4 regions of the Streptomyces sp. NPDC019396 genome follow, and region 4 is predicted to be linked to each of the others. Evidence: riboswitches for the same ligand, from Rfam matches in the RefSeq annotation. Region 4 holds a riboswitch; each other region holds the start of a gene.
What was found. Region 4 has a riboswitch for cobalamin ahead of ABZ532_RS00325 (cobalamin biosynthesis protein). Riboswitches for the same ligand answer to the same signal wherever they lie in the genome.
Positions count from the first base shown of each region.

Region 1: linked by a shared signal. The riboswitch ahead of ABZ532_RS02915 (ribonucleoside-diphosphate reductase subunit alpha) and the one ahead of ABZ532_RS00325 (cobalamin biosynthesis protein) in region 4 are both predicted to bind cobalamin.
Region 2: linked by a shared signal. The riboswitch ahead of ABZ532_RS18075 (CbtB-domain containing protein) and the one ahead of ABZ532_RS00325 (cobalamin biosynthesis protein) in region 4 are both predicted to bind cobalamin.
Region 3: linked by a shared signal. The riboswitch ahead of metE (5-methyltetrahydropteroyltriglutamate--homocysteine S-methyltransferase) and the one ahead of ABZ532_RS00325 (cobalamin biosynthesis protein) in region 4 are both predicted to bind cobalamin.

Region 1 covers NZ_JBEYBS010000002.1:193,657-196,855, forward strand. Annotated here, with positions in the region: gene ABZ532_RS02915 (ribonucleoside-diphosphate reductase subunit alpha) at 1-1,919, opposite strand, end outside; cobalamin riboswitch at 2,049-2,245, opposite strand; gene ABZ532_RS02920 (GNAT family N-acetyltransferase) at 2,317-2,820, opposite strand; gene mctP (monocarboxylate uptake permease MctP) at 2,922-3,199, opposite strand, start outside.
Region 2 covers NZ_JBEYBS010000014.1:71,462-74,660, reverse strand. Annotated here, with positions in the region: gene ABZ532_RS18085 (DUF1775 domain-containing protein) at 58-825, shown strand; gene ABZ532_RS18080 (histidine phosphatase family protein) at 867-1,442, opposite strand; cobalamin riboswitch at 1,559-1,728, shown strand; gene ABZ532_RS18075 (CbtB-domain containing protein) at 1,768-1,995, shown strand; gene ABZ532_RS18070 (CbtA family protein) at 2,027-2,818, shown strand; gene ABZ532_RS18065 (alpha/beta hydrolase) at 2,949-3,199, opposite strand, start outside.
Region 3 covers NZ_JBEYBS010000027.1:47,634-50,832, reverse strand. Annotated here, with positions in the region: gene ABZ532_RS26430 (hypothetical protein) at 1-314, opposite strand, end outside; partial or broken gene ABZ532_RS26425 (ECF transporter S component) at 446-571, shown strand; cobalamin riboswitch at 826-974, shown strand; gene metE (5-methyltetrahydropteroyltriglutamate--homocysteine S-methyltransferase) at 1,175-3,199, shown strand, end outside.
Region 4 covers NZ_JBEYBS010000001.1:58,957-62,155, forward strand. Annotated here, with positions in the region: gene ABZ532_RS00315 (inorganic phosphate transporter) at 1-856, shown strand, start outside; gene ABZ532_RS00320 (hypothetical protein) at 874-1,095, shown strand; cobalamin riboswitch at 1,251-1,402, shown strand; gene ABZ532_RS00325 (cobalamin biosynthesis protein) at 1,431-2,462, shown strand; gene ABZ532_RS00330 (cobyric acid synthase) at 2,459-3,199, shown strand, end outside.

The DNA of each region.
Region 1 (3,199 bases), on a different contig from region 4:
ACCTGGAGGAACTCGCCCGACAGAGTCTCGCGCTTGAACAGGTTGGAGACCTGCGGCTCGATGCACTCGTAGACACCCGCGATCGACGCGATGGTCGCGGTCGGGGCGATGGCGAGCAGCAGCGAGTTGCGCATCCCGGTGGTGCTGACCCGCTCGCGCAGCGCGGCCCAGCGCTCGGGCCAGTTGAGCTCGACCCCGTAGTGGTCCGGGTGCAGCACCCCGCGCGCCGTGCGGGTCTGCTCCCAGGCGGGCAGCGGGCCGCTGCGCTCGGCGAGGTCGCAGGACGCCTCGTACGCCGCCAGCATGATCCGCTCGGCGATCCGGGTCGACAGGGCCTTCGCCTCGGCGGAGTCGAAGGGCATCCGCAGCTTGAAGAAGACGTCCTGGAGGCCCATCGCGCCCAGTCCCACCGGGCGCCACTTCGCGTTGGAGCGGCCGGCCTGCTCGGTCGGGTAGAAGTTGATGTCCACGACCCGGTCGAGGAAGGTCACGGCCGTACGGACGGTCTCGTCCAGACGCTCCCAGTCGATGGACCCCTCGGGGGTGACGAACGCGCCCAGGTTGACCGAGCCGAGGTTGCAGACGGCCGTCTCGCCGTCGTTCGTGACCTCGATGATCTCGGTGCAGAGGTTCGAGGAGTGGACGACGGTGCCGGGCTCCGCGGTCTGGTTCGCCGTGCGGTTCGAGGCGTCCTTGAACGTCATCCAGCCGTTGCCGGTCTGGGCGAGCGTCCGCATCATCCGGCCGTACAGGTCGCGGGCGGGGATCGTCTTGCGGGCGAGCCCCGCCTCCTCCGCCTTGCGGTAGGCGGCCTCGAACTCGGCGCCCCACAGGTCGACCAGCCCGGGTACGTCCACCGGAGAGAACAGCGACCACTCGGCGTCGGCGTTCACCCGGCGCATGAACTCGTCCGGGATCCAGTGCGCCAGGTTGAGGTTGTGCGTGCGCCGCGCTTCCTCACCCGTGTTGTCGCGCAGCTCCAGGAACTCCTCGATGTCCGCGTGCCAGGTCTCCAGGTAGACGCAGGCCGCACCCTTGCGACGGCCCCCCTGGTTGACGGCGGCGACCGAGGAGTCCAGGGTGCGCAGGAACGGCACGATGCCGTTGGAGTGTCCGTTGGTGCCGCGGATCAGTGAACCGCGGGAGCGGATGCGGGAGTACGAAAGACCGATACCGCCCGCGTGCTTCGACAGCCGCGCCACCTGGTGGTAGCGGTCGTAGATCGAGTCCAGCTCGTCCAGCGGCGAGTCCAGCAGGTAGCAGGACGACATCTGGGGGTGCCGGGTGCCGGAGTTGAAGAGGGTCGGCGACGACGGCAGATAGTCCAGACGGCTCATCAGCCCGTACAGCGCGGCGACTTCGTCCACGGCGCGCGCGGACCCGTCCTCGGCGAGACCGCAGGCGACCCTCAGCATGAACTGCTGCGGGGTCTCGACCACCTTGCGGGTGATCGGGTGGCGCAGCAGATAGCGGCTGTAGAGGGTGCGGAGTCCGAAGTAGCCGAAGCGGTCGTCGGCGGCCGGGTCGATGAGAGCGTCGAGACGGGCGGCATGCTCCTGGACGAAAGCGGACGTACGGTCCGCGATCAGCCCCTCGAGATGACCGACGGCGACGGAGGAAGAGAAGCCGGTGGCCCCCTGCGAGGCCGCCTCACCGGCGATGGTGATGCTGAGCAGCCGGGCCGCGAGCCGGGAGTACGCCGGGTCCTCGGAGATCAGCCCGGCGGCCGCCTCCGTGGCCAGCTCCCGCAGTTCGGCTTCGTCCGAACCGGCGTGGCGTCCCCGGAGCGCGGCGGCGGCGACCCTGCCGGGGTCGGTGTCGGGGAGGTCCGCGGTGAGGTCGGTCAGGATCCGCAGCAGCGCGGTTCCTGGCCCATCGGCGAGCTGCGTTGAAGCAGGATCTGGGGGCGCGATGGTCACGGGGTGCTCTCCCTCGCTCGGCTCGGGGCCGGCGGGGAGGTGGCGTGCGGGCGTGTGTCTGGGCAGCACAACGCGCCGCGTCCACCAGCCTGATCCGCGAGGCCCGGACGTCTCGGAACCCGGGCCGGATGGACCGGGTGCGTTGCCGACAGGTCCTCGGACTCGTGGGTGTGCGCTCACTCGCCTGCACGCACGCACGGGTACGCCTCGCGGGCATGCCTCATGGGTACGCGAAAGGAACGAATACAGACCGACTCACCGTTGCGGGACAGTTCCGGATTTCCACCGGATTCCCCTGCTGCGGCAACGGAGTCGAGCATACATGTAGGGGGGTGGCGTTGCCGCGCCCCCCACATGTTGTGTCGCGCTGGTGCGACTCACCCCGGTGTGTCGGTTCTCAGAGCTCAAGGGCGTACGTCAGCAGGGGCTCCAGTTCCGCGAACGGCGACCAGTCACGTCCGGGGGTGCGTACGAAGCCCAGGCGCTCGTAGATGCGGTGCGCGGCGTGCATCTGCTGATCCGTCGACAACACCAGCCGGCGGCATCCTTCGATGGCTCTGGCCCGCTCGACGCAGGCCATGACGAGCGCCTCCCCGACGCCCCGCTTCCGGGCTTCGGTGGCGACGACCAGCATCCGGAACTCGGCCTCGTCGTCGCCCGCGATATTGGCGTAGGGCCTCGCTCCAGGGGTGAACGCCACCCCGCCGAGCAGCCGTCCGGAGCCGTCGACGGCGACGAGCACTTCCGACTGCGCCGCCCTTTCCGCCGTGTCCCGCAGCACCGGGAGATAGGGGTCCTCTTCCCCGAAGGCCAGCAGTCCGTCGTCCAGATAGGTCCGTGCGGTGAGTTCCCCGAGAGCGTCGTACTCCTGAGGCTCCACCAGTCTGATGATCGCGTCCATCCGGGCAGTGTGCCGCACACGACGGGGTGGAGCGCACTGGACAAGCGGCGTCTGGCCGCCACTCCTCCCGAGGGGGCGGCGGCCAGACGCCGTCAGACGGGTCAGTGGGTCGCGGCGGTCAGCTTGGGGGCTTCCGTCTCGACGCCCGGGTCACCCGAGTCAGCGGTGTAGTCCCCGGGGGAGGTCTCGTCCACCCCGTCGGGGGCCTTGGCGGCGCGCAGGACGAAGGTGAGGAGAACCGTGACCAGTACGTTCAGCACGAACGCCGTCAGGCCGATATAGCCGATCTCGCCGATGCCCGGGATCTCGGCCGACGAGCCGCCGAAGTGCTTCTGGGTCGGGCTCGCGACACCGTACGCCGCCACCGTGCCGTAGAGCA
Region 2 (3,199 bases), on a different contig from region 4:
GTTCAAGCCGTGGCCTGTGCCCCATGATGGGGCAGCCCACCACTTCGGGAGTGACCCGTGTCTCACAGCACCACCGTCAGCACCACGGCGCGCACCGCGCGACGCCTCTCCGTCCTCACCGGAGCCGCGTTCGCTGCCTCGCTCGTCCTCGCCGTCCCGGCATCGGCACACGTGGAGGTCGAGGCGGAGGACGCCGCGGCCCTCGCCGAGAACGTCACGCTGGACTTCAGCGCCGAGTCCGAGTCCGACAGCGCGGGCATCAGCAGGATGGAGGTCATCCTCCCCGAGGGCATCGTCCCGGCCGACATCACCTACAAGGAGGGTCCGGACGGCTGGAAGTTCGCGGCCACACCGCGCGGATACACCGTCTCCGGCCCCGCGGTCGGGGTCGGCGACGACGTCGAGTACTCCGTGACCGTACGGCAGTTGCCCGACGCCAAGTCGCTGGCGTTCAAGACCCTCCAGACATACGGGGACGGGCGGGTCGACCGCTGGATCGAGCTGGAGAAGTCCGGCGGCGGGGACGGCCACGGTCACAGTCACGGTGACGGCAACCCGGCGCCGCTGCTCGCCCTGAAGCCCGCGGCGCCCGGGGCGAAGCCGGTGGCGCCCAGCCCGAGCGCCGCGCCGGAGAAGTCCCCGGCGAAGGGGACCCCGGCGAACGAGGCTCCGGCGAAGCGCGCGACCGGGCAGCAGGGGCCCGAACAGGAGCGGGAGAGTGACGGCGGCTCGCCGCCCGCCCCCGCGCTGGTCATCGGTGCGGTGGTGCTGGCCGCCCTCGCCGGTGGTGTCGTGTGGTGGAAGCGCCGGGGCGCCTCCGCCTGACCGCATCGGCAGCGCGCGGCCTCCCTGTGCCCTTGTGCTGTCTACGGGGAGGTCGCCGCGATCAGCCGCAGATTCCACCGTCCCGCACGGCCGGTGAGGCCGACACCGGACAGCGGTGGCACGTCGATCCGCCAGAACGCGGTCAGTGGCGTGCCGAGCGCGTGCAGGATCGCCGCCCGTACGACGGCCGGCTCGACCACGCCAAGCACGCGCGGCCCGGCGTCCTGCGGCAGTTCGTCCAGCCAGGCGCCCATCCGCAGGCACAGCTCCCGCACGGACTCCCCGCCGTGCGGTGCCGCCCCGGGGTCGGCGGTCCATTCCCCGACCGGCTCGGGGCCCACGTCCGCCACCACATCGGCGAGCGAGCGTCCCCGCCAGTCCCCGTAGTCCAGATCGCGCAGTCGGTCGTCGACGGTGGCGTCGAGTCCCAGCGCCTGTGCCGTCTGCCCGCACCGTACGGACGGCGCGGTGAGCACCACCGACGCGGTGGGCAGCGTGGCCGCCGCGGCCCTGGCCTCGCGTACACCCCGTTCGTCGAGCGGTCCGTCGCCGAACCGGGCTTCGCCGCGTACCGAGGGACCGGCTGCCGCGCACAGCAGTGTCAGCCTGATCGTCATTTGGCCGGATTCCTCCCCGTGTTGCCCGGCCCGCTCCCGGGCCGTTCCGGATCCTAAGTCCGCCCGCGCACCCCGCCCGAGCGCCCCTGTGTGATGAAGATCGCTGGTCAAAGGCCCTATTGGCGGCGGGTTCGCGGACCGATACCCTTCCTCCGAAAGGATGACGGCATACACGGAAGTCCGGTGAGAAACCGGCACGGTCGCGCCACTGTGTGCCAGGCGGTCAGTTCCCTTGCCGGGGACGGGCCCGCCGGGTGAGTCAGACCCGTGATCGTCATCGCGTGCACCACCGAAAGCGGGACGCGTGTTCCCGAGGAGGTCCGGTATGGCCCAGTCCGCCATCACACCCGCCGAAATCCCCGTTTCCCAGCCCGTCGTGGCGAAGCTCCCGGTCCGCGTCGTCGCGCCCTGGGCCGCCTTCTTCGGTCTGCTGATGCTCGTCCTGCTCTACTTCGTCGGCGCCGAACAGGGTGCTTTCTCCGTGTTCTCCGGCGAAGGCGTCCACGAGTGGGTCCACGACGGCCGTCATCTGCTCGGCTTCCCGTGCCACTGATGCGCATACGCACGGAACAGGACATCAGCACATGAAATCCGCAACCGTAAGGGCTCTCCTGGTCCGTGGCATGCTCGCGGGCGTGCTCGCCGGGCTGCTCTCGTTCGGACTCGCCTATCTCATCGGTGAACCGCAGGTCGACGCCGCCATCGCCGTCGAGGAGGCGGGCGCGGCTCACCACGGCCACGGTGGTGGCGGTGGCGAGCCGGAAGAGGAACTGGTCAGCCGTGCGGTGCAGTCGACCGCCGGTCTGAGCACGGCCGTTCTGGTCTACGGCACGGCACTCGGCGGCATCACGGCACTGGCGCTCTGCTTCGCGCTCGGCCGTGTGGGGGCCTTCGGCACACGTGCCACGGCCGCGTTCGTCGCGGCGGGCGGCTTCCTCGCCGTCGCGTTCGTACCGTTCCTCAAGTACCCGGCAAACCCTCCCGCCGTCGGCGACCCGGAGACCCTCAACCAGCGCACCGCGATGTTCTTCCTGATGATCGTGCTCAGCGTGCTGCTGCTGATCGGGGCGGTGCTGGTCGGCAAGAAGCTCGCGCCGCGCTGGGGCAACTGGAACGCGACGATCGCCGCGGGCGCCGCCTTCGCCGTGGCGGTGGGCATCGCACTGGCCTTCCTCCCGGCGGGCGACGCGATCCCGGAGCACTTCCCGGCCGACGTCCTGTGGCAGTTCCGTCTGGCGTCGATCGGCGTCCAGGCCCTGCTGTGGGCGGCGCTCGGACTGATCCTCGGCGAGCTGTCCCAGCGGGTGCTGGAGCCCAAACCCGCACAGGCGTCACGGCAGTCGGCGGAGCCGGCCGCTTCGGTGCCCGCGAGCTGAGTCACGCGACACGAATGGACCCCGCCCGGGGGCGCGCCCGGGCGGGGTCCTTCTTTTTGGTCTTTCTTCTCGGTCTTCTTCCTGGTCCTCCGCTGTGGTCTGCTCCGTGGTCGTGCTTCGTGGTTTTGCTTCAGACCAGGACCCGGGCGGGCCGCAGTGTGAGGTGCGCGGTGAGGAAGGCCCACATCGCGGGTGCCATCCACTGGGCCATGTCCTCCGCGCTGCACAGATCCGCGGAGAAGCTGAGGTTGGCGAGTTTCCCCTGCGGGAGCACGCGGGCCAGTTCCTCGGCCAGGCCCGGCGCGTGCGTGTGTCTGTGCGGGTGTGCGTGGCGCCGGTGGTGTCGTTCCCCGCCGGGGATGATCAGAGTGGGTGCGGAGA
Region 3 (3,199 bases), on a different contig from region 4:
TGGTGCCCGGGGTGCTCTGGATACGCGGAGTGATCAATGTGTTCCGTGTGCTCAGGGTTCAGCGACTGCACGAGCGTGAACCCCGAGTGCAGCGCCGCCTGTGCGGCGACCACCACGGCCACCACAACCCCGCGCCCCCGCTCCCTGCCCGCCAGGCACCAGCCCAGCCCACCGGTCGCGCCGAACCCCCCGGCCAGCGTCCACCACGGGACGGACTCCCCTGACATCATGACGTGGCCGAGGGCGGCGAGCACCACGCATACGGCCGCGAACACCGCGGCCCGTAGCGTGCGTGAACACCACCCAGCAGTCATGGCGTCTCATCCTCGCATCCCGGGTCGGCGTCCCGGCAGACCGCCTTGCCGCGCGCACCTGTGTCGGCTCCCCACCGCCGCGACCGGTCCACACTTCCGACGGTCAAGGAATCCGGCGCTGGTGATGGAGGATCAGCGGTGGCGTCGGCCCCTGGACGTCGAGCCCGATGTTCGGCTGCGCTTTCGTCGGCACGCTCGCAGGGCCGCTCCCCAGAGCCAGCGGTCGCCGTGAGGTGCTGATGCTCGCGGTCCACGGCCGCTGTCCGCTGCCAGGTCACCCCGCAAGCCCGCCCGGCGGTTGAGGGCGGACACTGCCGTCGCCGCTGCGGCGTGCGGCACCACGCGAATCCAGCCGCCCCGCTGTGCCGCGACCCCTCACAACCCGGAGGGCTCCTCGGCGCGGGCTGAGGGGCCCGGCCGGATTCCGGACAGTGTTCGCCCGCAGCCGCGTGCCGCCCCGTAGGGTGGCCGGTGCAGCTGGTTCGCCCCGCCCTCCAGGCGGGAGGCGTCGTAAGAGGGAACCCGGTGGGAATCCGGGACTGCCCCGCAGCGGTGAGCGGGAACGACCGCCGTCATACGCACTGGACCCGCCAGGGTTCGGGAAGCGACGGCCAGTAGGTGTCCTCCCCCATGAGGACGTGCCCGCGAGTCCGAAGACCTGCCCGCTGCCCGCGCGCGAACAGCTCGCACGCGGACATCCCGGTGACCTCGTGGGTGGGTCGGCGCACATATCGGACGGCCGGACACCCGCGCGGCACCGCGCGCGGCACCGCGCGCGGACCCGCACCCGTCCGGTCCTTCGCCCTTCGCACCCGCCCGCGTTCCGTTCCGGGATCCCAGGGAACCATCTCGCGAAGGAGATTTCCGTGACCACCGAATCCGCGGCAGCACGGGCCACCGTGCACGGCTACCCGCGCCAGGGACAGCAGCGCGAACTCAAGAAGGCGATCGAGGGCTACTGGAAGGGCCGTGTCACCCCGGACGCCCTCAACGCCACGGCAGGGGATCTGCGCAGGACGCACTGGCGCCAGCTGGCCGATGCCGGTGTCCATGAGGTCCCGACCGGGGACTTCTCGTACTACGACCACGTGCTCGACACCACCGTCATGGTCGGCGCGATCCCCGGACGCCACCGCGCGGCCGTCGCCGCCGACGCCCTGGACGGCTACTTCGCCATGGCCCGCGGCACCCAGGAGGTGGCGCCGCTGGAGATGACCAAGTGGTTCGACACCAACTACCACTACCTGGTGCCGGAGCTCGGACCTGACACCGTGTTCGCCGCCGACTCGACCAAGCAGGTCACGGAGCTGAAGGAGGCGCTGGCGCTCGGGCTTTCCGCCCGTCCGGTGCTCGTCGGTCCCGTCACCTACCTGCTGCTCGCCAAGCCCGCGCCCGGCGTCACCGCGGGATTCGACCCGCTCACGCTGCTCGACCGGCTGCTGCCCGTGTACGCTGAGGTGCTCGCCGACCTGCGGGCGGCGGGTGCCGAGTGGGTGCAGCTCGACGAGCCCGCCCTCGTCCAGGACCGAACGCCCGCCGAGCTGGGCGCCGCCGAGCGCGCCTGCCGCGGGCTCGGTGTGCTCACCGACCGGCCGAAGCTGCTCGTCGCCGGCTACTTCGACCGACTCGGCGACGCCCTGCCGGTGCTGGCCAAGGCCCCGATCGAGGGCCTCGCCATCGACTTCACGGAGACCGCCGCCGCCAACCTCGACGCCCTCGCGGCCGTCGGCGGGCTGCCGGGCAAGCGGCTGGTCGCCGGGGTCGTCAACGGCCGCAACGTCTGGGTCAACGACCTGGAGAAGTCCCTGGCCACCCTCGGCACCCTGCTGGGGCTGGCGGACCGGGTCGACGTGTCCACGTCGTGCTCCCTGCTGCATGTGCCGCTCGACGCGGCCGCAGAACACGACATCGAACCCCAGATCCTGCGCTGGCTGTCCTTCGCACGGCAGAAGACCGCCGAAGTCGTCACACTCGCCCGGGGCCTGACCCACGGCACCGAGGCGATCGCCCCCAGCCTCGCCGCCAACCGGGCCGACCTGGCGTCCCGAGCCGCCTCCCCGCTCACTCACGACGCCGCCGTCCGGGCCCGTACCAGCACCGTCACGGACTCCGACGCCCGCCGCTCCAAGCCCTACGCCGAGCGGACCACCGCGCAACAAGCCCGCCTCGCACTGCCGTTGCTCCCCACCACCACCGTCGGTTCCTTCCCCCAGACGACCGAACTGCGCACCGCGCGCGCCGATCTGAGGGCGGCCAGGATCGACACGGCCGGATACGAGGAGCGCGTCAGGAACGAGATCCGGGAGGTGGTCGCCTTCCAGGAGAAGACCGGACTCGATGTGCTGGTGCACGGCGAGGCCGAACGCAACGACATGGTCCAGTACTTCGCCGAGCAGCTCACCGGCTGTCTGGTCACACAGCACGGCTGGGTCCAGTCCTACGGAACCCGGTACGTGCGCCCGCCGATCCTCGCCGGTGACATCTCACGCCCCGAACCGATGACGGTGCGCTGGACCACGTACGCCCAGTCACTCACCTCACGCCCGGTCAAGGGCATGCTCACCGGTCCGGTGACCATGCTCGCCTGGTCCTTCGTACGCGACGACCAGCCCCTCCCCGACACCGCCCGCCAGATGGCCCTCGCCCTGCGCGACGAGGTCGCCGACCTGGAAGCCGCGGGCACCTCCGTGATCCAGGTGGACGAGCCCGCCCTGCGGGAAACCCTGCCGCTACGCGCTGCCGATCGCGCCGCATACCTGGAGTGGGCAACGGAGGCCTTCCGGCTCACTACGAGCGGGGTGCGCCCGGACACGCAGATCCACACCCACATGTGCTACGCCGAGTTCGGGGACATCGTCGAGGCCATCGACGACCTCGACGCCGAT
Region 4 (3,199 bases):
GACGATCGTCACCAAGGTGCTGATCCCGGCCGTCGCCGCGCCGGTGGTCGCCGGTCTCGCCGCGTTCCTCGCGACGAGGCTGACATACAAGATCGGCAACGGTGCCGACGACAAGGCCACGTCCAAGGGCTACCGGGCGGGTCAGATCGCCTCGGCCGGGCTCGTCTCCCTCGCGCACGGCACCAACGACGCGCAGAAGACCATGGGAGTCATCACCCTGGCCCTGGTCACCGGCGGCGTGCTCGCCCCCGGCTCCAACCCCCCGATGTGGGTCATCGTCTCCGCGGGTCTGGCGATCGCGCTCGGCACCTACCTGGGCGGCTGGCGCATCATCCGCACCATGGGCCGGGGACTGACCGACCTCCAGCCGCAGCAGGGCTTCACCGCCCAGACCAGCGCCGCGACGGTCATCCTGGCCTCCTCGAACCTGGGCTTCTCGCTCTCCACCACCCAGTCGTGCTCCGGCGCCGTGATGGGCGCGGGGCTCGGCCGCAAGGGTGGTGTGGTCCGCTGGTCCACCGCGACACGGATGTTCGTCGCCTGGGGCCTCACCCTCCCGGCAGCCGGCCTGGTCGGTGCCGCCGCGGAATTCCTGACCAGCCAGGGCGCCTGGGGCACCGCCGCCGTCGCCGTGCTGCTCGTCGCGGGCTCGGCCGCCATCTGGGTGCTGTCGCGCCGCAAGCCGGTCGACCACACGAACGTCACCTCCGACGAGATCACCGAGGCCCCGGGTGTGGTCACCACCGCCATCGCGGCCGTGACCCCGCCGCCCACCGTGGCCGCCGCCGAGGAGCTGAAGGCCACCATCCCGGCTCCCGCCAGTGAGTCCGCTCCCGCGCCCACCGCCACGGTGTAAGGAAGAAACGAATCAGCATGAAGATCGACTGGGCAGCTCTGGGCTCCGTCTTCGGCGTGAGCCTCATCGTGACCGTCGCCCTGGTGGGCCTGTTCACCCTTGGCATCGTCGGCCTCTCCAAGCAGGAGGCGGCAGCCGCGCAGGGAGGCTCCGCCGGCCTGGCCCGCACTGGCGCCTACGCCTGCTTCGCACTGTGCGCCGCCGCCGTGGCGTACGGGATCTATCTGATCGTCTCCTGACGATCGGCGGCACGGCAGCCGGCAGAACGACACATGGGAGCCGGACACCCCCGAGGGGGTGTCCGGCTCCCGCTCTGCGCACCCCTCCCACACCGCGGTGTGGGCCTGCGCACACTGTCCCGTCGCAGGTCAAAGGTGAGTTGACGGGTGTTCGCGGCCCATGGTGGACTTCCGGGGCCACTTACGGCGGCAGAAGAGGAAGCCGGTGCGAATCCGGCGCGGTCCCGCCACTGTCACGGGCGCGCACTCCCTACACCAGGGCGCTTCCCGAAGCCAGGAACTCTCTCCCGCCGGATCACGTCGAGCCAGGGCGCGGACCCTGAGTGAGGACGAACATGCCTGCCGAGCAGCGGGCGCCGGGGGGACTCGTCCCTGCTGTCGCTGTCCCTGCCATCACGTTCGCTTACGGCGCCACGGCCGGACTCGTCGGCGACCTGCTCTTCGGCGATCCCCGCCGAGGACATCCGGTCGCCGCCTTCGGCAGGGCCGCCGCCGCCGTCGAGCGCGGGCTCTGGCGCGACCACCGCGGCTGGGGCGCCCTGCACACGGCGCTGTGCGCCGGGGGCGCGATCGCCGCGGGTGCGCTGGGCGCCGCTTCCGTACGCCGGTCCCGTACCGCGTCCCTGGCCCTGACCGCCGCCGCCACCTGGGCCGTCGTGGGCGGTACCACCCTCGGCAGGGAGGCAAGGGCGATCGGCGGGGCCCTCGCGGTCGGTGACATCGAGACCGCCCGTGAGCGCCTCCCCCATCTCTGCGGCCGTGACCCCGAGGCGCTGGACGGGCCCGGGATCGCCCGCGCCGTCGTGGAATCCGTCGCCGAGAACACCTCGGACGCCGTGGTCGGCGCGCTGGTGTGGGGCGCGGTGGCGGGCGTGCCCGGTCTCGTGGGCTTCCGTGCCGTGAACACCCTGGACGCCATGGTGGGCCACAAGTCGCCCCGCTACCGGCGGTACGGCTGGGCATCGGCTCGACTCGACGATGCGGCGGGCTGGCCGGGCGCCCGGCTCACCGCGGGCCTCGCGGTAATCGCCGGCGGCGACCCCCGAGGTGCTGTACGGGCCTGGCGCGTGGACGCGGCGAAGCATCCCAGCCCCAACGCGGGTCCGGTAGAGGCGTCGTTCGCGGGTGCGCTCGGGGTACGTCTCGGGGGGACGCTCTCGTACGGCGGGCGCACCGAGGAACGGCCCGTGCTCAACGGGCAGGGCAGGGCCGTCGAGGTGGCGGACATCGAGCGCGCGGTGCGGCTGTCGCGCCGGGTGGGTGTGCTGGCGCTCGCGGCATGCGCGGGCGCACGGCTCGCCTGCACGGCGGCGACGGCGATGCGGGGCAGGAGCGGCATGAGAGACATGAGGGGGAGGCGGAAGTGAGCGGCGGAGGACTGCTGATCGCCGGCACCACGTCGGACGCGGGCAAGAGCGTCGTCACGGCGGGGATCTGCCGGTGGCTGGTGCGCCAGGGTGTGAAGGCCGCCCCCTTCAAGGGGCAGAACATGTCACTCAACTCCTTCGTCACCCGCGAGGGTGCCGAGATCGGCCGGGCGCAGGCCATGCAGGCCCAGGCTGCGCGCGTGGAACCAACGGCGCTGATGAACCCGGTGCTGCTCAAGCCGGGCAGTGACCGCTCCAGCCAGGTGGTGCTGATGGGCAAGCCGGTGGGGGAGCTGAGCGCACGCGGCTACCACGGCGGCAGGCAGCAGACGCTGTTCGAGCCGGTGGTGGAATGCCTGGAGAAGCTGCGCAGCACCTACGACGCCGTGATCTGTGAAGGCGCCGGCAGCCCCGCCGAAATCAATCTGCGGCGCACCGACATCGTCAACATGGGCATCGCACGGGCCGCCCGGCTCCCCGTGGTGGTGGTCGGGGACATCGACCGGGGCGGGGTCTTCGCGCAGTTCTTCGGGACGACCGCGTTGCTCGCGCCCGAGGACCAGGAGCTGGTCGCGGGCTATCTGGTCAACAAGTTCCGCGGCGACGTGACACTGCTGGAGCCGGGTCTCGAGATGCTGCACGGGCTGACCGGAAGGCGGACGTTCGGTGTGCTGCCCTACGCCCACGGCCTCGGCATCGATGAGGAGGACGGGCTGCGGGTCTCACTGCGGGGCGCC